3 regions of the Bradyrhizobium sp. USDA 3364 genome follow, and region 2 is predicted to be linked to each of the others. Evidence: predicted binding sites of a transcription regulator. Region 2 holds the regulator's gene; each other region holds the start of a gene.
What was found. The regulator HrcA, encoded in region 2, represses chaperone genes, less so after heat shock. The targets are predictions, from matches to a motif close to GTTAGCACTCNCNNNNNGNGAGTGCTAAC.

Region 1: groES (co-chaperone GroES) is a predicted target of HrcA. The motif match lies at 3,873-3,901, and genes of this name have one in related genera.
Region 3: groES (co-chaperone GroES) is a predicted target of HrcA. The motif match lies at 3,431-3,459, and genes of this name have one in related genera.

What each region holds. Positions count from the first base shown of each region.
Region 1 is NZ_JBSRYG010000002.1:8,204,315-8,210,769, forward strand. It holds gene ACVILL_RS38780 (MFS transporter) at 1-985, opposite strand, end outside; gene ACVILL_RS38785 (NupC/NupG family nucleoside CNT transporter) at 1,102-2,358, shown strand; gene ACVILL_RS38790 (cupin) at 2,605-3,162, opposite strand; gene ACVILL_RS38795 (usg protein) at 3,262-3,552, opposite strand; gene groES (co-chaperone GroES) at 3,945-4,259, shown strand; gene groL (chaperonin GroEL) at 4,305-5,945, shown strand.
Region 2 is NZ_JBSRYG010000002.1:2,750,710-2,757,164, forward strand. It holds gene ACVILL_RS12880 (helix-turn-helix domain-containing protein) at 1-843, shown strand, start outside; gene ACVILL_RS12885 (VOC family protein) at 881-1,333, shown strand; gene grpE (nucleotide exchange factor GrpE) at 1,379-1,984, opposite strand; gene hrcA (heat-inducible transcriptional repressor HrcA) at 2,150-3,238, opposite strand; gene rph (ribonuclease PH) at 3,421-4,134, shown strand; gene rdgB (RdgB/HAM1 family non-canonical purine NTP pyrophosphatase) at 4,146-4,781, shown strand; gene hemW (radical SAM family heme chaperone HemW) at 4,768-5,940, shown strand; gene ACVILL_RS12915 (hypothetical protein) at 6,292-6,455, opposite strand, start outside.
Region 3 is NZ_JBSRYG010000002.1:858,679-865,133, forward strand. It holds gene groL (chaperonin GroEL) at 1,340-2,989, opposite strand; gene groES (co-chaperone GroES) at 3,074-3,388, opposite strand; gene ACVILL_RS04230 (hypothetical protein) at 4,073-4,381, shown strand; gene istB (IS21-like element helper ATPase IstB) at 4,605-5,366, opposite strand; gene istA (IS21 family transposase) at 5,381-6,455, opposite strand, start outside.

The sequences.
Region 1 (6,455 bases), 5.5 Mb from region 2:
CGACGCTGATCGTGTCGGCGGCGCCGAGTATCGCGAGCGCCAGCGCCGACAGCCACATCCAGTGCGATAGCGCGAACACCACCGTCGCCACGCCGAACACGATCACCGCCTGGAACATGCGCATGCCGACGCGGCGATTGATGGTGTGCCGCGCCAGCACCATGGTCATCAGGAGCGCGCCGATGGCGGGTGCGGCACGCAGGATACCGAGCCCGAGCGGGCCGGTCTGCAGGATGTCGCGCGCATAGATCGGCAGCAGCGCGGTGACGCCGCCGAACAGCACGGCGAACAGATCGAGCGAGATGGTGCCGAGGATCGCCGGATTGCTGCGTACGAAGGTGACGCCGGCAAACAGATCGTCCGACACCGCGCCGTTCGTCGCCGCCGCCTGCTGCAACCGGCCGATGCCGCCGGTGAGCAGCGCGCCGAACAGCCAGAACACCATCATGATGCCGTAGGGCGCGCTCGGCATCAGCGCATAGGCGAAGCCGCCGAGCGCGGGTCCGGTGATGGTCGCGACCTGCGCCGCGCCGCTCGAGATTGCGGTCGCCCTCTGCAACGAGCCTTGCGGCGCGATCAGCGGCAACAGCGCGGCGGTCGCCGGGCTCTCGAACGCGCCGGCGATGCCGAGCACGAAGGTCGCAACGAAGATCTGGATCTCGGAGATGGTGCCGGCGAATGTGCTTCCGGCGAGGAACAATGCGGTCAGCGCCTCCGCGATCTGGCAGGCCTGCACCACGCGCTTGCGCTCGAAGCGGTCGGCGGCGTGGCCGGCGACGAACACCAGGAGCGCCGTCGGCAGGAACTGCACGAGGCCGACCATGCCGAGGTCGAACGCGCTGCCGGTCAGGTCATAGACCTGCCAGCCGATCGCAACCGCGCCGATCTGGCTGGAAAAGCGCGACAGGCTGCGCGACGACAGAAAGAACAGGAAAGGTCTGTTGCCGAGCAGATCGCGGGCGCCGGCCGACGTGGCGGAGGACATGGATGATTGCGTGGCCGAGCGCCTGCAACTTGTCAATGCCGGGAACGAGAACGCGCAACAGCATTGCGTTGCGCGGGGCTCCCACCCATATTCCTGCGACGGTTCTTGGGGGCGTGATGCTGCAGTTGCAATCGGCGTTCGGCGTGGTGGCGTTGCTCGTGATCGCCTGGGTGTTGAGCGAGAATCGCCGAAAAGTTTCGCTGCGGCAGGCGGCAATCGGGCTTGCGGTCACCGTCGTCACCGCGCTGGTGCTGATCAAGGTGCCGCTGGTGACGCAGGCCTTCGGCGCGATCAACGACGCCGTCGGCACCATCGCCGCCGCGACGCATGCCGGCACCGCCTTCGTGTTCGGCTATGTCGGCGGCGGCCCGGCGCCGTTCGATCCCAAGGCGCCCGGCTCGGACTTCATCCTCGCCTTCCAGGCGCTGCCGATCGTGCTGGTCATGAGCGTGCTGACGACGCTGCTGTTCTATTGGCGCGTGCTGCCGCCGGTCGTGCGCGGCATGGCCTGGATCCTTGAGCGCACGCTCGGCGTCGGCGGCGCGGTCGGGCTCTCGACGGCGGCCAATATCTTCCTCGGCATGGTGGAAGCGCCGCTGTTCATCCGCCCTTATCTGGCGCAGCTCTCGCGCAGCGAATTGTTTCTGGTGATGACCGGCGGCATGGCCGGGATCGCCGGCACCGTGCTGGTGCTCTATGCCACGCTGCTGGCGCCGCTGATCCCGGACGCGCCCGCGCATTTCGTCATCGCCTCGGTGCTCGGCGCGCCGGCGGCGATCCTGGTCAGCCTGATCATGGTGCCGGAGACGTCGGACAAGCGCACCGGCGGATCGCTCGACAATCCCGATATCCAGGTGTCGTCGACGATGGACGCCATCGTGAAGGGCACCGCCGCGGGGCTCGAGCTCTTGATGAACATCATCGCGATGCTGCTGGTGCTGGTCGCGCTGGTCTATCTGGCGAACGCGATCATCGGCCTGCTGCCGGAAGTCGGCGGCGCGAAGATCTCGCTGCAGCGCCTGCTCGGCTATGTCATGGCGCCGGTGTGCTGGCTGATGGGCCTGCCCTGGCCGCAGGCGATCACGGCGGGAAGCCTGATGGGCACCAAGACCGTGCTGAACGAGCTGATCGCCTATGTCGACCTGTCGAAGCTCGGGCCGGACGCGCTCGATCCGCGCTCGCGGCTGATCATGCTCTACGCGATGTGCGGCTTTGCCAATTTCGCGAGCCTCGGCATCATGATCGGTGGCCTCGGCATCATGGCGCCGGAGCGGCGCGACGAGATCAACGCGCTTGGGCTGAAGTCGATCGTCTCGGGCACGCTGACGACGTGCCTGATGGGCGCGATCGTAGGGGTGCTGACGCAGCCGTAGCCGCAGTAGCCCGGATGCAGCGCAGCGCAATCCGGAACGGTTCGGCGCGCGTATGGAAGCCCCGGATTTCGCTTCGCTGCATCCGGGCTACGTAATTTCGACCAGGTCGTCATGCCCGGGCATAAGCCGTCCGAAGGACGGCGTCGCTTCCGCTCGCCTATGACCCGGGCATCCATCGGCCAAGGAGAATCTTTCGAAGCAGGATGGATGGCCGGGTCAAGCCCGGCCATGACGGCCGCGAAAAGCCTACGCCTTCAACTCCACCGTCTTGAACTCGGCCGGCAGAATCACCTCCAGCAGTTCGACGTCGTCGGAGTAGTCCAGGATCATGTGCCGGATGCGCGGCGGCTGGGTCCAGGCGCTGCCTTGCTGCATCAGCGTCTCGCCCTCGCCTTCCATGTAGGTCTTCACCCAGCCCTTGAGCACATAGACCATCTGGAAGTCGACGTCGTGGAAGTGCAACTTCGACACTTCATCCGGATTGCACGGTCCCTGCAGCCGGATGACATGCGCCTGGGCGAGGCCATGCGAGGCGGCCGCGATGCCGAGGTCGCGATATTTGGCGTAGGCGCGTAAGCCGTCGGCCTTGAAGTCCTCTTCGCGGTGATGACTGATGGCGACGCGCTGCTTCGGCCGTGCCTTGCTTGTTGCTTTCGGCGCGATCTTCTTCGCCGCCGAGACACGGCCCTTGGACTTGATGGTCTTGCGCGCGGAAGATTTTTTGGCGCCGGCCCCGAGCCCGGTCCACTTCTTCTTCACAGCGGTCTTGGCTGCGGGTCTTGATGCCGCCTTTTGCTTGGCCATTATTCGCCTCCCGTCTTTCTCTGACGGAGCGAGGCTAACACAAGTCGCGCGCCGCAGGGTGGGCAAAGGCGCGCACCGCGCCCTGCCGCCTAACTCGCGTCAATGCAGCCGGAACACGCCGTGGACGGCGCGCAGTTCGGCCGGCTTGACCAGGTTGGAATGCGCCACCGTCACCGAGAACAGCGGGCCCTCGAGCTTCTCCTGCCAGAAGGCGAGGAAATCCTGCAGCGCCGGAAATTTCGGAAACAGGTCGTAGTTCTGCCAGACATAGGTTTGCAGCAACGAGGGGTGATCCGGCATCCGATAGAGGATTTGCGCCGTCGTCAGCCCGTACCCCAGCAACTGCTTCCTGAAATCGTCGGAAACAACCCCACCAACTCGCGAGACCATGCCAACCTCCTGTGACGGAGCGCATTCACGTGGTGGCCGACCTCCCCGCCGGACCACCGGCAATGGATGCGCTCACATGAGAGAAATGTGACGCACGCGACTAACCAATCTCAAGCCTAAATGTTTAATAGGTTGTTGAAATTTCTTGCGTTGGCAGCAGCTTACCGCATCTGCTAATAGCCGCGGTGCCCCTCGGGTCGGTATTAAGGATGCCGAAATGATCCCGGTATCCTTCTGGCAGGCGACACTTACGAGTGCCAATTTTTCTGCTAGAGGCACTTGCCCGCCGCCAAGGCTTGGCCTATCTCCTGCCCAACCAGTCTGGCACTCGCTTGGCTGGACTGCTAAATCTCCAAAAATCTACAGCATCTGCAAATGTTTAGGAGGACTGCATGAAATTCCGTCCGCTTCACGACCGCGTCGTGGTCAAGCGTATCGACGCCGAAGAGAAGACTGCTGGCGGCATCATCATTCCGGACAGTGCCAAGGAAAAGCCCTCGCAGGGCGAAGTCATCGCCGTTGGCCCGGGCGGCCGCGATGAAGCTGGCAAGCTGATCCCGATCGACGTCAAGGTCGGCGACCGCGTCCTGTTCGGCAAGTGGTCGGGCACCGAGGTCAAGATCGACGGCGAAGACCTGCTGATCATGAAGGAAAGCGACATCATGGGCGTGCTCGACGTCCCCGCTTCCAAGAAGAAGGCGGCCTAAGCGCCTCTTTCCCTCCCAGGTTAAATCTCTCAAGGAAAAACTCAGATGGCAGCTAAAGAAGTCAAATTCTCCGTCGAGGCGCGCGACAAGATGCTGCGCGGCGTCGACGTTCTCGCCAACGCGGTGAAGGTCACGCTCGGTCCGAAGGGCCGCAACGTGGTGCTCGAGAAGTCGTTCGGCGCTCCCCGCATCACCAAGGACGGCGTCACCGTCGCCAAGGAGATCGAGCTCGAGGACAAGTTCGAGAACATGGGCGCCCAGATGGTGCGCGAAGTCGCCTCCAAGTCCGCTGACGCGGCCGGCGACGGCACCACCACGGCGACCGTGCTCGCCCAGGCGATCGTGAAGGAAGGCGCCAAGTCGGTCGCCGCCGGCATGAACCCGATGGACCTGAAGCGCGGTATCGACCTCGCGGTCGAAGCCGTCGTTGCGGACCTCCAGAAGAACTCGAAGAAGGTCACCTCGAACGAGGAGATCGCCCAGGTCGGCACCATTTCGGCCAACGGCGATGCCGAGATCGGCAAGTTCCTCGCCGACGCCATGAAGAAGGTCGGCAACGAGGGCGTGATCACGGTCGAGGAAGCCAAGTCGCTCGAGACCGAGCTCGACGTCGTCGAGGGCATGCAGTTCGACCGCGGCTACATCTCGCCCTACTTCGTCACCAACGCCGACAAGATGCGCGTTGAAATGGACGACGCCTACATCCTCATCAACGAGAAGAAGCTCTCCTCGCTGAACGAGCTGCTGCCGCTGCTCGAGGCCGTGGTGCAGACCGGCAAGCCGCTGGTCATCGTCGCTGAGGACGTCGAGGGCGAAGCCCTCGCCACCCTCGTCGTCAACCGCCTGCGTGGCGGCCTGAAGGTCGCGGCCGTCAAGGCTCCGGGCTTCGGCGATCGCCGCAAGGCCATGCTGCAGGACATCGCGATCCTGACCGGCGGCCAGGCCATCTCGGAAGACCTCGGCATCAAGCTCGAGAACGTCACGCTGCAGATGCTCGGTCGCGCCAAGAAGGTGATGATCGACAAGGAAAACACCACGATCGTCAACGGCGCCGGCAAGAAGGCCGACATCGACGCCCGCGTGGCCCAGATCAAGGCGCAGATCGAGGAAACCACCTCGGACTACGACCGTGAGAAGCTGCAGGAGCGTCTCGCCAAGCTCGCAGGCGGCGTCGCGGTGATCCGCGTCGGCGGCGCGACCGAAGTCGAGGTGAAGGAGCGCAAGGATCGCGTTGATGACGCGATGCACGCGACCCGCGCGGCTGTCGAGGAAGGCATCGTCCCGGGCGGCGGCGTCGCCCTGCTCCGTGCCTCCGAGCAGCTCAAGGGCTTGCGCACCAAGAACGACGACCAGAAGACCGGCGTCGAGATCGTGCGCAAGGCGCTGTCGGCTCCGGCTCGCCAGATCGCGATCAACGCCGGTGAAGACGGTTCGGTGATCGTCGGCAAGATCCTGGAGAACAAGACCTACAATCACGGTTTCGACTCCCAGACCGGCGACTATGCCGATCTCGTCAAGAAGGGCATCATCGACCCGACCAAGGTCGTCCGTACCGCGATCCAGAACGCTGCCTCGGTTGCGGCGCTGCTGATCACCACGGAAGCGATGGTTGCCGAGCTGCCGAAGAAGAACGCCGGCGGCCCCGCGATGCCTCCGGGCGGCGGCATGGGCGGCATGGACTTCTAAGCGACGAAGTCGTCCCGGACGCGGTGCAGCGCGAAGCGGTGCACCGCAAAGCCGGGATCTCGCTCAGCGACGACGAAATGCAAAACCCCGGCAGCGATGCCGGGGTTTTGTTTTGGGCAGCACTTGTTGCAGAGCGCTCAACGTAGCTGTTCTGCGCGACATCGCGCTGCAGAAGCCACGCTGCCGCTCACGGCAGCATTCACTTATGCACAGCACTCCCCGTAAACCTACGCTAGCTCGGGTTGACATTCTCGAAAAAATTGTCGGCGAGAGTCGCAAACCGAACCGACAGTCTCAGCATCGTCCCGCACAGTAAGCTCGGGACAGGATCGAAGTTCACTCAAAAATCTGAATTGAGCGCGGAGCGTCAGCTCCCGCGACGCGGACAAGCGTTGCGGAGAATGCTTGCGCTTGAGAGCCGCCCGAAGAAGCGGCGTTCAACTCACGTCGAGGATTCGTTCGAGGAGGGATCTGGCCGGTTGGAAGAAGCCCAGTGACGAGCAGGCAGCC
Region 2 (6,455 bases):
GCGTCACCCATTGCGTTCGATCTCGCGCAGCGCCCGCCTTCGCCGCGGATGGCGGGCCTGATCGTGCGTATCACCGGTTATCGCGAGACCGCGGCCGGCCGGTTCGCGCAGCGGCAGAGCGCGCCGCTCATCGTGCCGCTGATCATCAGCTTCGGCTCGCCATTCCTGATCGCGCTGTCGCGCGAGCCGCGCGCGACCGATCGTCAATCGAGCTTTGCGGCCGGCCTGCATGCGGGGCCGGTCTATATCGAGTCCGACGGCCAGGCTGCCTGCGTGCAGGTGGATTTCACGCCGCTCGGCGCTTACCGCTTCTTCGGCGGCGCCGTGACCGACCTGGTCGGACAGATGGTCGAACTCGACGATGTGCTCGGCCATGATGGCCATCGTCTGCGCCAGCAGCTCGGCGCGGTGACGTGCTGGCAGCGCCGCTTCGACCTGATCGAGGCCTTCGTGCTCCGCCGCGCCCGCCACACGCCGTCGCCAGAAGTGGCGTTCGCCTATCGACGGCTGGCGCGCTCGGCTGGTGCCGTCAGCATCACCGCACTGGCCGACGAGATCGGCTGGAGCCGCAAGCATCTGGTCAGCCGGTTTCGATCAGAGCTCGGCCTCGCGCCGAAATCGCTGGCGCGCATGATGCGGTTTCACCGGGCGAGCCGGCTGGCACTGAGCGGGTGTGCGCCCGGCTGGGCAGGGATCGCGGCGGACAGCGGCTATGCCGACCAGGCCCACCTTGCCCGCGAGTTCGTCGAATTCGCCGGCGAACCGCCAACCGCCTGGGCGCGTCGCCAGGCGCTCACCGACCGCCGGCTGGTTCACGCCGACGACGGGCTGCCGGACTGGTAACAAACCTTCAAGCCGGGACCGCGTTGGCTCGTGCAGTGTGACGTCATCAACCAACGAGGTCACCGTGACGCACAACATCGAACCGCCCCGCATCTACCCGACCCTGCGCTGCAACGACGCCGAGGCGATGACCGCCTGGCTCAAGACGGTGATCGGATTCACCGAGCACGTGATCTATCGCGATGGCGGCGTGATCCACCATGCCGAGCTCGCCTACGGTTCCTCGATTCTGATGCTGGGGCAGGCACGCGACGATGCCTATGGCAAGCTCGTCGGGGACTTCAGCGGCCGCCGCACCGATTCGATCTACGTCGCCGTCGACGATCCCGACGCCCTGCATGCGAAGGTGAGGGCTGCGGGTGCAAAGATCGAGATGGAACTGCGCAACACCGACTATGGCAGCCGTGATTTCGCCTGCCGTGATCCGGAAGGAAATCTCTGGAATTTCGGCACCTACTGGCCGAAGGCACATGAGAAGCCGCTGCCGTGAAGCCAGGACAGCGCGCTCACACCTTCAGAGCCGGAGTTGGACCGATCAGACCGTGATGTCGGCAGAGGGAGCGGCCTTGGCGCCGCCCTTGGAGACGCCGACCAGCGCCGGACGCAGGATGCGCTCGCCGATCATGTAGCCGGCCTGCACCACCTGCACCACGGTGCCGGACGGCACCGACGCATCGGGCACCTCGAACATCGCCTGCTGGAAGTTCGGATCGAACTTCTCGCCGATCGGATCGAACTTCTTGACGCCGTTCTTCTCCAGCGCGTTGAGCAGCGAACGCTCGGTCAGCTCGACGCCTTCGAGCAGCGCCTTCAGGCCGGGATCGGCGGCTTCCTTGGTCTCGGCCGGCACGGCGTCGAGCGCGCGCTGCAGATTGTCGGCGATATCGAGCACGTCGCGGGCAAAGCCGGTGATGCCATAGGTCTTGGCGTCGGCCACCTCGCGGCGGGTGCGCTGCCGGAGGTTCTCCATCTCGGCCAGCGTGCGCAGCGTCCGGTCCTTCGCCTCGGCGAGTTCCTTGGCCAGCGCCTCCGCCGATCCGGCCTCGGGATCGTCAGGCATGATGTAGGGCTTCGAGACCACGGGCTCACCCGTCGGCGCCGAATTCTCGCTGTTGTCATTGGCCCGGTTCGGATCGGTCATGGCTTGCCTTCTCGAAAACTCGCGTCGGTTCAAATCTTGGGGATTGGCTGCCCGGGATATCGTGCTTTAGGCGGCGAAAATCAAGCGCAACATACCGGTTTCGGGCAGAGGGATCTCCGGCTTGGGTGAACGAAACCCGTCAAATGAAAGCGAAATCCGCTCCGGTCAGCCGCCCAGCATCTTGCTGACGATGCGCGCGGCATAGTCAACGGTCGGGATCACCCGCGCATAGTTCAGCCGGGTCGGCCCGATCACGCCGAGCACGCCGACGATCCGGCCCTGGGCGTCGCCATAGGGCGCGATGATGGTGGAGGAACCAGACAGCGAGAACAGCTTGTTCTCCGAACCGATGAAAATCCGCACGCCTTCGCCACGCTCGGCGCGGCCGAGCAGATCGATCACGCCGCGCTTGGTTTCGAGATCGTCGAACAGCGACTTGATGCGCTCGAGATCGTCGAGCGCATGGAGATCCTCGAGCAGGTTGGCGTGACCGCGCACGATCAGCTGGCGGTCCTCGTTCTCGCCGCCGGACCAGCTCGCGATGCCGGCCGCGACGACCTTTTGCGTGAGCTGATCGAGCTCGGCGCGGTTTTGCGTCAATGCCGTCTCGAGCTCGAGCCGTGCTTCGGCCAGCGTCCGGCCGCGAATCCGCGCATTGAGGAAATTGGTCGCTTCCGTCAGGGCCGAGGACGGAACACCCGGCGGCAGCGCCAGCACGCGGTTCTCGACCTGACCGTCTTCGCCGACCAGCACGACCAGCGCCTTTTCCGGCTCCAGCCGCACGAATTCGATGTGCTTCAGCCGTGCATTCGACTTTTGGGTCAGCACGACAGCCGCGGCGCGGGTCAAGCCCGATAGCCGCGTCAACGCCTCGCCGAGCGCCGCCTCGACGGATTGCGCACGGCCGACGGCCGCAAGCTGGGTCTGGATCGATTGACGATCGGCCTCGGTGAGGTCGCCGACCTGCATCAGGGCGTCGACGAAGAAACGCAGGCCGAGCTCGGTCGGCAATCGGCCGGCCGAGGTGTGCGGCGCATAGATCAAGCCGAGCTGCTCGAGATCCGACATCACATTGCGGACCGAGGCCGGCGACAGCGGTAATGCGATCAGGCGCGAGATGTTGCGCGAGCCGACCGGTTCGCCGGTGGCGAGGTAGCTTTCGACGATTTGACGAAAAATGTCGCGCGAACGCTCGTTGAGCTGGGCGAGCCCGGCATGCGGGGCGATCAGGCCGATCGGATCGTGATGAGTCACACTCCAGTCCCTCACAATTACCGCCTAATTTGTCGATCCGGAGGGCCGGTGACAAGCGGCATTCACCCCTTGATACCGGGGCCGAAAACCCTCGCCAAAACCCTTGCCAAAACCCTTGCCGCTGCCCCCTGCCCCTCCTACAAGCACGCCCAGCCATATCTGTCGGATTTTTGGAGGATTTCATGCGGCCAAGCCGCCGTGCACCCGATGAACTGCGTCCCGTGTCGCTGGAACGCGGCGTCGTCAAATATGCCGAGGGTTCCTGCATGGTGAAGTTCGGCGACACCCATGTGCTGGTCACCGCGACGCTGGAAGAGCGGCTGCCGCCATGGCTGAAGGGCCAGGGCCGCGGCTGGGTCACCGCCGAATACGGCATGCTGCCGCGCGCCACCCTGGAACGCACCCGCCGCGAGGCCTCGGCCGGCAAGCAGGGCGGCCGTACGGTCGAGATCCAGCGGCTGATCGGCCGCTCGCTGCGCGCGGCCGTCGATCTCGAGGCGCTCGGCGAGCGCCAGATCACGGTCGATTGCGACGTCATCCAGGCCGACGGCGGCACCCGCACCGCCTCGATCACCGGTGCATGGGTGGCACTGGCCGACTGCATCAACTGGATGAAGACCCGCAACATGCTGAAGACCAACGTGTTGCGCGACAATGTGGCGGCGATCTCCTGCGGCATCTACCAGGGCACGCCGGTGCTCGATCTCGACTATGCCGAGGACTCCGAGGCCGAGACCGATGCCAATTTCGTCATGACCGGCGACGGCCGGATCATCGAGGTACAGGGCACCGCCGAGAAGACGCCGTTCACGCAAGACGAATTCCTGGCGCTGATGGCGCTGGCGCGCAAAGGTGTCGCGCGTCTGGTCGACTTGCAAAAGATCGCGGTCGCGTAGTCTGATTGGTCATGCATCGCCGAATCACCGGAAGACTCGTCATCGCCACCCATAATCCCGGCAAGCTTGCCGAGATGCGGGAACTGCTGGCGCCGCATGGCGTGGAGGCGGTGTCGGCCGGCGAGCTCGATCTGGCTGAGCCAGAAGAGACCGGCGACAGCTTTCGCACCAATGCGGCGATCAAGGCGATCGCAGCGGCGAAGGCGACGGGATTGCCGGCCTTCGCCGACGATTCGGGTCTCGTGGTCGATGCGCTCGACGGCGCGCCCGGAATCTATTCCGCGCGCTGGGCCGGCGAGGGCAAGGACTTCATGGCGGCGATGACGCGGATCGAGCGGCTGCTGCAGGAGCGCGGCGCCACCGTGCCGGAGCAGCGCAAGGCGCATTTCGTCTCCGCGCTATGCGTGGCCTGGCCGGACGATCATCTCGAGGAGGTCGAGGCCCGCGCCGATGGAACCCTGGTCTGGCCGCCGCGCGGCACCGCCGGCTTCGGCTATGATCCGGCCTTCCTGCCGGACGGTTACACGCGGACCTTCGGCGAGATGACCAGCATCGAGAAGCACGGCCTGCCGCCGCTCGGGCTCGGCCTGTCGCATCGCGCCCGCGCCTTCGTGAAGCTCGCGGAGATCTGCCTTGAGCCACGCTGAACGAGAAGCCGCTCAACGAGAGGCGTTTGGCGTCTACGTGCACTGGCCGTTCTGCCTGTCGAAATGCCCGTATTGCGATTTCAATAGCCACGTCCGGCATGCGCCCGTCGACGAGGACCGCTTCGTGCGCGCCTTCGCCCGCGAGATCGAGACCACCGCGGCGCGGGTGCCGGGCCGCGAGGTGTCCTCGATCTTCCTCGGCGGCGGCACGCCGTCGCTGATGCAGCCACAGACCGTCGGCGCCGTGCTCGATGCGATCGGCAAGCACTGGCAGGTCGCGCGCGACGTCGAGGTGACGCTCGAGGCCAATCCGACCAGCGTCGAGGCGACGCGCTTTCGCGGCTATCGCACCGCCGGCGTCAACCGCGTGTCGCTCGGCGTGCAGGCGCTGGACGACGCGTCGCTGAAAGCATTGGGCCGTCTGCACACCGCGCGCGAGGCGCTCGATGCGGTGGCGATCGCGCGCTCGGCATTCGATCGCTACTCGTTCGACCTGATTTATGCGCGCCCCGACCAGACGCCGCGAATGTGGGCCGATGAATTGAAGCAGGCGATCTCGGAAGCAGCCGAGCATTTGTCGCTCTATCAGCTCACGATCGAGGAAGGCACGCCGTTCTTCGGGCTGCATGCCGCCGGCAAATTGCAGACGCCGGATGAAGCGACGTCGCGCGCGCTCTACGACGTGACCCAGGAGGTCTGCGCCCGCGAGGGATTGCCGGCCTACGAGATCTCCAACCACGCCCGCGCCGGCGCGGAGTGCAAGCACAATCTGGTGTACTGGCGCGGCGAAGAATATGCCGGCATCGGCCCCGGCGCGCATGGCCGGCTCGACATCGATGGCATCAGGCACGCGACGGCGACCGAGCGGCGGCCCGAGGCCTGGCTGCTGAACGTCGAGGAGCGCGGTCACGGCGTCGTCACCGATGACAGCCTCAACAGCGAAGAGCGCGCCGACGAATTCCTGCTGATGGGGCTGCGGCTCGCCGAGGGCATCGACCCGAAGCGCTATGCGCAGCTCTCCGGCCGAAAGCTCGATCCGCACCGGATCGCGATGCTGCGCGAAGAAGGCGCGATCGCCGTCGATGCCGACGGACGGCTGCGCGTGACGAAATCGGGCTTCCCGGTGCTCGACGCCGTCGTCGCGGATCTGGCGGCCTAGAGCGTTTTCAGGCCCAGAGGCTTCCGGTTCGGTAGTGCGTCGGTTTGAGTGTGGCGGCCGGGACAGCTAGGAATCGATGGCGATCAGGGCCATATTTGGCGAATGGACCAAGCGGAACTTCGGCTCTCGACCGGCGGATGGCGTCAAACATCCATTCAGGAAGCCCTACGGCTCGGCCGCGCGCTCACTTATCGATGTATCGAATGCTTGGGTCAGGTTAAGGCTCATGCGACCGGAACGGATGGGTCGGCCGCTCATTTCGAGCACAAAGAACGAAATCCGGGTTGTTCGCTGATTCCCCAGCACTTTGATGGGACAGCGCGTCCCCACAAGAACCCGCTGAAATGATCCTCAAGCGCTGGGCGCGATCCGAATCAGCGCGCCAAGCACATCATCGATCTCGGCACCGGCGACGTCCCGGGCCTGCACCGCGTGATCCTGATCCAGGAGATCGTGGTCGGCGAGCTGGATTGAAGGGAGGAAAGTCGAGGCCTGAAAAATGCGCCGCCATCCGT
Region 3 (6,455 bases), 1.9 Mb from region 2:
ATACGTCGGCCGGCGGTCGCGGTGTCGGGGGCCAAATCTGCGGCGGATAGCCGGCTACGTACTGGCTGGCGAGTGTGCTGGCATCGAAAGCGGGGGCGCCGGCCCCCGCTATCCATGACGGCCGGCACAAATTGCAATTCTGTTTCGGAATGACCGCCTGCGGTTTCTCTCAACTGACGTCGCTAAGAAACAATTGTTGCGGCGACAATCCATGCCGTTCGCTATCAAACGACGCGCTTGATCCAGACCGACTGTGCGCAAGGTATGACTTTCCACGACATCAGCTTTCGTTCGAAGCACGTAAAACCGACACATCGATAATGGTTCAGCCAGGATGTGACCCTCACAAGCAGCCGGGGATCGGGCAGGCTCCGCGTTTGCGATGCGATATCGATCGTCGAGCTGAAGAACTCAGCATCGCGCTCCCTGGGCGTTAAGCGAAAGACGTCGGCAGTTTCCATGATCGGGTCGCCGGTCTGGCAGATCTAGTTATGGATCGCCTGCCCGATTTTCGCATCCGCCAGGTCCCGGAGGGCGCAAAAGAGGATCGTTATGGTCGTAAAGCGCTGCTGGCCGTCGACCACGTCGGTGTGAGCCGCCAGCGGCTCTTGATCAGGACGATACTGCCGAGAAAGTACGGACTCACGTTAGCGACTGCGCGGCCCCTCGCTATATATAATGCGTGCACGTCACCGACTTGGGCATGCCGATTTCCAAGCTCTGTAAGTCTGTCCAGGCCGAGCCGAACTGATCCCGCTTGTCCGGCGGCCGCCGCGCCGGATTTGTCGTTCGCCGGCCCCGATAAGGTCTCCGGGGCCGCCTTGGTCGGCGTCGGAAGCTTGCCGTAAGAAAATCGGGTAGTATCTGATCAAGGTAGGATCACCGGTTGTGGTCGAGGATCCGCCGGCACCAGGCTACGGAGCTAAAGATGGAAGAGGTTTTAGTTCAGAAGTAGTTCTATCAGGTCTGGCAGCTTCAGAAAGGCCAGTATTCAGGGCCATTACACCCGCGCGGATGCGGCGGGCTGCATCGCAGCGATGGCGAACGTTAAAACACTTGTTCTCAATCATTTCGTGCCTCCGGGTGATGACAACGTGGCACCCGAGGTATCGAGGGACGCGGTTCGGACGACATATGGAGGCAACATTGTTGTCGGAAGAGTTCAGCTTACGCTGTAAGTGAGAGGCTGGAGGACACTGGCCTTTTTCAACTTCCGCATGAAGTTCGGGGCTCGGGCTACGCGCACCAGCATAACAAGGGACATGAACACGGCGTCAAGGAAAAACCCCGGCATTGGTGCCGGGGTTCTGTAATTCTCGTATTCTTCGATGCGGCTGGATCAGAAGTCCATGCCTCCCATGCCGCCCATACCGCCGCCCGGGGGCATGGCCGGGCCGGCTGCGGCTTTCTTCGGCAGCTCAGCGACCATGGCCTCGGTGGTGATCAGCAGCGCCGCCACGGAGGAGGCGTTCTGGATCGCCGTGCGTACGACCTTGGTCGGGTCGATGATGCCCTTGGACACCAGGTTGCCGTACTCGCCAGTCTGCGAGTCGAAGCCGTAGGCGTACTGTTCCTTCTCGAGGATCTTGCCGACGATCACGGAACCGTCTTCACCGGCGTTGATCGCGATCTGGCGGGCCGGCGCGGACAGCGCCTTGCGCACGATCTCGACGCCGGTCTTCTGGTCGTCGTTCTTGGTGCGCAGGCCCTTGAGCTGTTCGGCGGCACGGAGCAGAGCGACGCCGCCGCCTGGGACGATGCCTTCCTCGACAGCCGCACGGGTCGCATGCATCGCGTCATCAACGCGATCCTTGCGCTCCTTCACCTCGACCTCGGTCGCGCCGCCGACGCGGATCACCGCGACGCCGCCCGCGAGCTTGGCGAGACGCTCCTGCAGCTTCTCACGGTCGTAGTCCGAGGTCGTCTCCTCGATCTGCGCCTTGATCTGGCTCACGCGCGCCTCGATGTCGGCCTTCTTGCCGGCGCCGTTGACGATCGTGGTGTTCTCCTTGTCGATCATCACCTTCTTGGCGCGACCGAGCATCTGCAGCGTGACGTTCTCGAGCTTGATGCCGAGGTCTTCCGAGATGGCCTGGCCGCCGGTCAGGATCGCGATGTCCTGCAGCATGGCCTTGCGGCGATCGCCGAAGCCCGGAGCCTTGACGGCCGCGACCTTCAGGCCGCCACGCAGGCGGTTGACGACGAGGGTGGCGAGCGCTTCGCCTTCGACGTCTTCAGCGACGATCACCAGCGGCTTGCCGGTCTGCACCACGGCCTCGAGCAGCGGCAGCAGCTCGTTCAGCGAGGAGAGCTTCTTCTCGTTGATCAGGATGTAGGCGTCGTCCATCTCGACGCGCATCTTGTCGGCGTTGGTGACGAAGTAGGGCGAGATGTAGCCGCGGTCGAACTGCATGCCCTCGACGACGTCGAGTTCGGTCTCGAGCGACTTGGCTTCCTCGACCGTGATCACGCCCTCGTTGCCGACCTTCTTCATGGCGTCGGCGAGGAACTTGCCGATCTCGGCATCGCCGTTGGCCGAAATGGTGCCGACCTGGGCGATCTCCTCGTTCGAGGTGACCTTCTTCGAGTTCTTCTGGAGGTCCGCAACGACGGCTTCGACCGCGAGGTCGATACCACGCTTCAGATCCATCGGGTTCATGCCGGCGGCGACCGACTTGGCGCCCTCGCGGACGATCGCGGCTGCAAGCACGGTCGCCGTGGTGGTGCCGTCGCCGGCCGCGTCAGCGGACTTGGAGGCGACTTCGCGCACCATCTGGGCGCCCATGTTCTCGAACTTGTCGTCGAGCTCGATCTCCTTGGCGACGGTGACGCCGTCCTTGGTAATGCGGGGAGCACCGAACGACTTGTCGAGCACCACGTTGCGGCCCTTCGGACCGAGAGTGACCTTCACTGCGTTGGCGAGGATGTCGACACCACGCAACATGCGGTCGCGTGCGTCTACGCCGAATTTGACTTCTTTGGCTGACATATTGGTTTCCCTGAGTTGTCTTGGTCCCACCCTTGGCGAGGCGCCCGGCAGGCGCTCCTCAGGGGTGAGGGTGCTAGCGGTTGGTTAGGCGGCCTTCTTCTTGGAAGCGGGAACGTCGAGCACGCCCATGATGTCGCTTTCCTTCATGATCAGCAGGTCTTCGCCGTCGATCTTGACCTCGGTGCCCGACCACTTGCCGAACAGGACGCGGTCGCCGACCTTGACGTCGATCGGGGTCAGTTTGCCGCTCTCGTCGCGGCCGCCCGGGCCGACGGCGATGACTTCGCCCTGCGAGGGCTTTTCCTTGGCACTGTCCGGAATGATGATGCCGCCAGCAGTCTTCTCTTCGGCGTCGATGCGCTTGACCACGACGCGGTCGTGAAGCGGACGGAATTTCATGCAGGCCTCCTAAGCATTTGCACGATTTGAGGATTTTCGGGTATTAGCAATCGATGCCCGCGAGTGCTAATCACGGGCCGAGTTGAAATAGGAAAGGATTTTTGCGGGAGCAAGGGACTCTGGCAGAAAAATGCAGCTCACGTCGAATGCGACCCGGTACATGGCGCGCGTCGGCTTCGTATATCCGAACGATATCGGCAGCCGGCTCGCGCGAGACGGAGTTCCAGCCTTCGCGCATCGACCTGCCGCCGCCTACCCCCTGCTCCAGTCGTGCTCGCGGTGAAGGATGCGGCGCCTTACCTTCCGGAGCCTCGCGACGTGATCAAAACCCCGCTTGGCCAACGAGTGACGCAACGTCACATTTCCCGCGGCTGCCCTCATCCATGTCCTGTCCGCATTATTACGATTAACTCCCTGTTTGCATTTGGGATCGGGCGATCTAAGCTTTAGTCGAGTATGGAGCACCCTTGTCGACTAAGAACAGCTCTGACGAGGTCGCACAGACCTTCCGTCTCTTAACAGCCTTTCGTGCGCTGCGAACTTCTGCCGACCGTCGACGCGTCATCGAGATAGTCGAGTCTATGTCAGCGGACGTCGAACCCCGGACCATTGCTCACCCAACGGTCGACGAGAGCAAGTCCTGAGAAAGGCGCGGCGGGCAATTCCTAAAGAGCTGCCATTGAGTTGCACTCGACGAACGAAAACTCCAATCAAGACCCGGCGGCGGCGTGGCCCGCTAAATTGATTTGCCAGATCGTTGCTGCATCGAGTCTGGCCTCGCAGAAGCCATGCTTTCAGAAGTTCAACCTGGCAGGCGGACGGCCGGCCGAGGGGCGCGAGCGAGCAAAGTCTGCATGGCCGCCCAGCCAGACGCGCCCTCCGGCTCGCCGCAAGGCTTTCGGCTTGTTTGATGAGTTCTGTCCGGCTCCGTTGATCACGTATTCGGAGAAAAGCCCGCATCAACCTGAGCGCCTGCAGATCGGTCCGCGCTGAAGGCGCGTTGTCGTTCATTTCCCTGCTCCCTAGCCCTTCTGTAGGCGTGCAAAGGGCAAGTGCAACGAGGCCATCGCGCAGCGGTTGCAATATGCGCATTCCGATGAAGTCGGCCGTGGATTCCGAGCGAAGCCGGCCGCCTGTACCGATGGAAGCCGGCCGGGGATTCCGATGATCCCGGCCGCCTGCCGAGGCGGGCTCTCGCGACGACGTCGTCATCAGGTCAGTTGGCGGCCTCGTCGTCAAGCGTCTGACGCTTGGCGGCGGCTTTGCGCAGGCTCTCGCCCTTGAGGGTGAGCCTGTGGGCGTTGTGCACGAGGCGATCGAGGATGGCGTCGGCAATGGTTGGGTTGCCGATGAGTTCATGCCAATGCTCGACCGGGAGCTGGCTTGTCACCACGGTTGAGCCGCGGCCATGGCGATCCTCCATCATCTCCAGCAGGTCGCGTTGTTGCTCGGCCGTCATCGAGGCAAGCCCCCAGTCGTCAAGGATCAGGAGTTCCACGCGCGCCAGGGTCCTGAGGAGGCGAGCATGGCGGCCGTCGCCCCGCGCGAGGGCGAGCGCCTCAAACAGCCGCGGCAGCCGTTGATAGAGCACGGAGCGGTTGTCCCGGCAGGCCTTGTGGCCCAAGGCGCAAGCAATCCAGCTCTTGCCGACGCCGGTCGGGCCGATGATGAGCAGGTTTTGATGCCGGTCGATCCACTCGCCGGCGACGAGCTTTTGGAACAGCGGCTTGTCGAGTCCGCGCGGCGCCTTCATGTCGATATCCTCGACGACGGCGTTTTGCCGGAGGCTTGCGAACCGCAACCGGGCGACCAGGCGCTTGTTCTCGCGCTCGGTCGCCTCGCGGTCGACGAGCAGCGCGAGGCGCTCCTCGAAGGCCAGCGCGGCGATGTCAGGCTGTCGTTGCTGTTCGTCGAGGGCCTTCGCCATGCCATTGAGCCCGAGCGCGACGAGGCGCTCGTGAGTGGGATGTGTCAACATCGTCTCTCCTTTCTTCAGTGGTAGTAATCGGTGCCGCGGATGTTGCCGTGTCGGATTGGTGGCCCGTCCGGCGGCTGTTCATTCGCGTAGGCGCGATCGAGCCCGTGCTGCAGGATCGACTTGATCGAGCCGTAGGTGGTCGCGCCGATGTCGTTGCCGCGCTGGCAGGCGGCCTCGATGCGGGCCGAGCCGTAGCTGCGTGCGAGCCGCAGAATGCCGAGACAAGCCCGGAAGCCCTGCTCGGGGTGTGGCTTGGCTCTCATGATCGCCTCGACGAGAGCGATCGTGGCGGGGCCGATCTTGGCGGCTTCTCGTTTGATCCGCGCCGGCGTCCATTCGGCATAGCGCCGGTGCGCGCTCGGCATGTGCTCCGGGATCGTGGTGTGGCGATGGGGCACGTCAGAGCGGGCGTGGCTGGCCACCCGGATGCCCTTGTGCAGGATCTCGATCGTCCTGTCGGTTATGCGCGCCTCGAGCTCTTCGCGGATCAGACGTGAGGGCACCGAGTAGTAGTGACCGGCGAGCTCGACGTGATAGTCGGGCGCGACCCGGCACTTCTTCCACTCGGCATACTGATACGGCATCGGCGGTAGGGCTTTGAGCGCCGGCTTGTCGATCTGCGCGAACAGCTCATTGCGGCTCACGCCGAGCTTGCGCATGATCTTGGCGTTGAGGTCGGCGATCGCCTCGCGGATTGCCGCGTTGAGTTCGTCAAGCGAGAAGAAGCGCTGGTTCCGCAGCCTCGCCAGCACAAACCGCTGGACGATTTGCACCGCCACTTCCACCTTCGCCTTGTCGCGCGGCTTGCGCGGACGCGTGGGCAGGATCGCGGTGCCGTAATGCTGGGCCAGCTCCTGGTAGGTGCGGTTGATGCCCGGCTCATAGCGACAGGTGGCGGTGACGCCGGATTTCAGATTGTCGCAGACGATCGCCTTCGGCACGCCGCCGATCGCCCGCAAAGCATTGACGTGCACCGCAATCCAGTCAGCCAACCCCTCCGACCAGCGCGCCTCGGCAAAGGTGTAGTTGGATGCTCCCAGCACGGCGACAAAGACATGGGCCAGCCGCTGCGCGCCGGTAGCGGCGTCG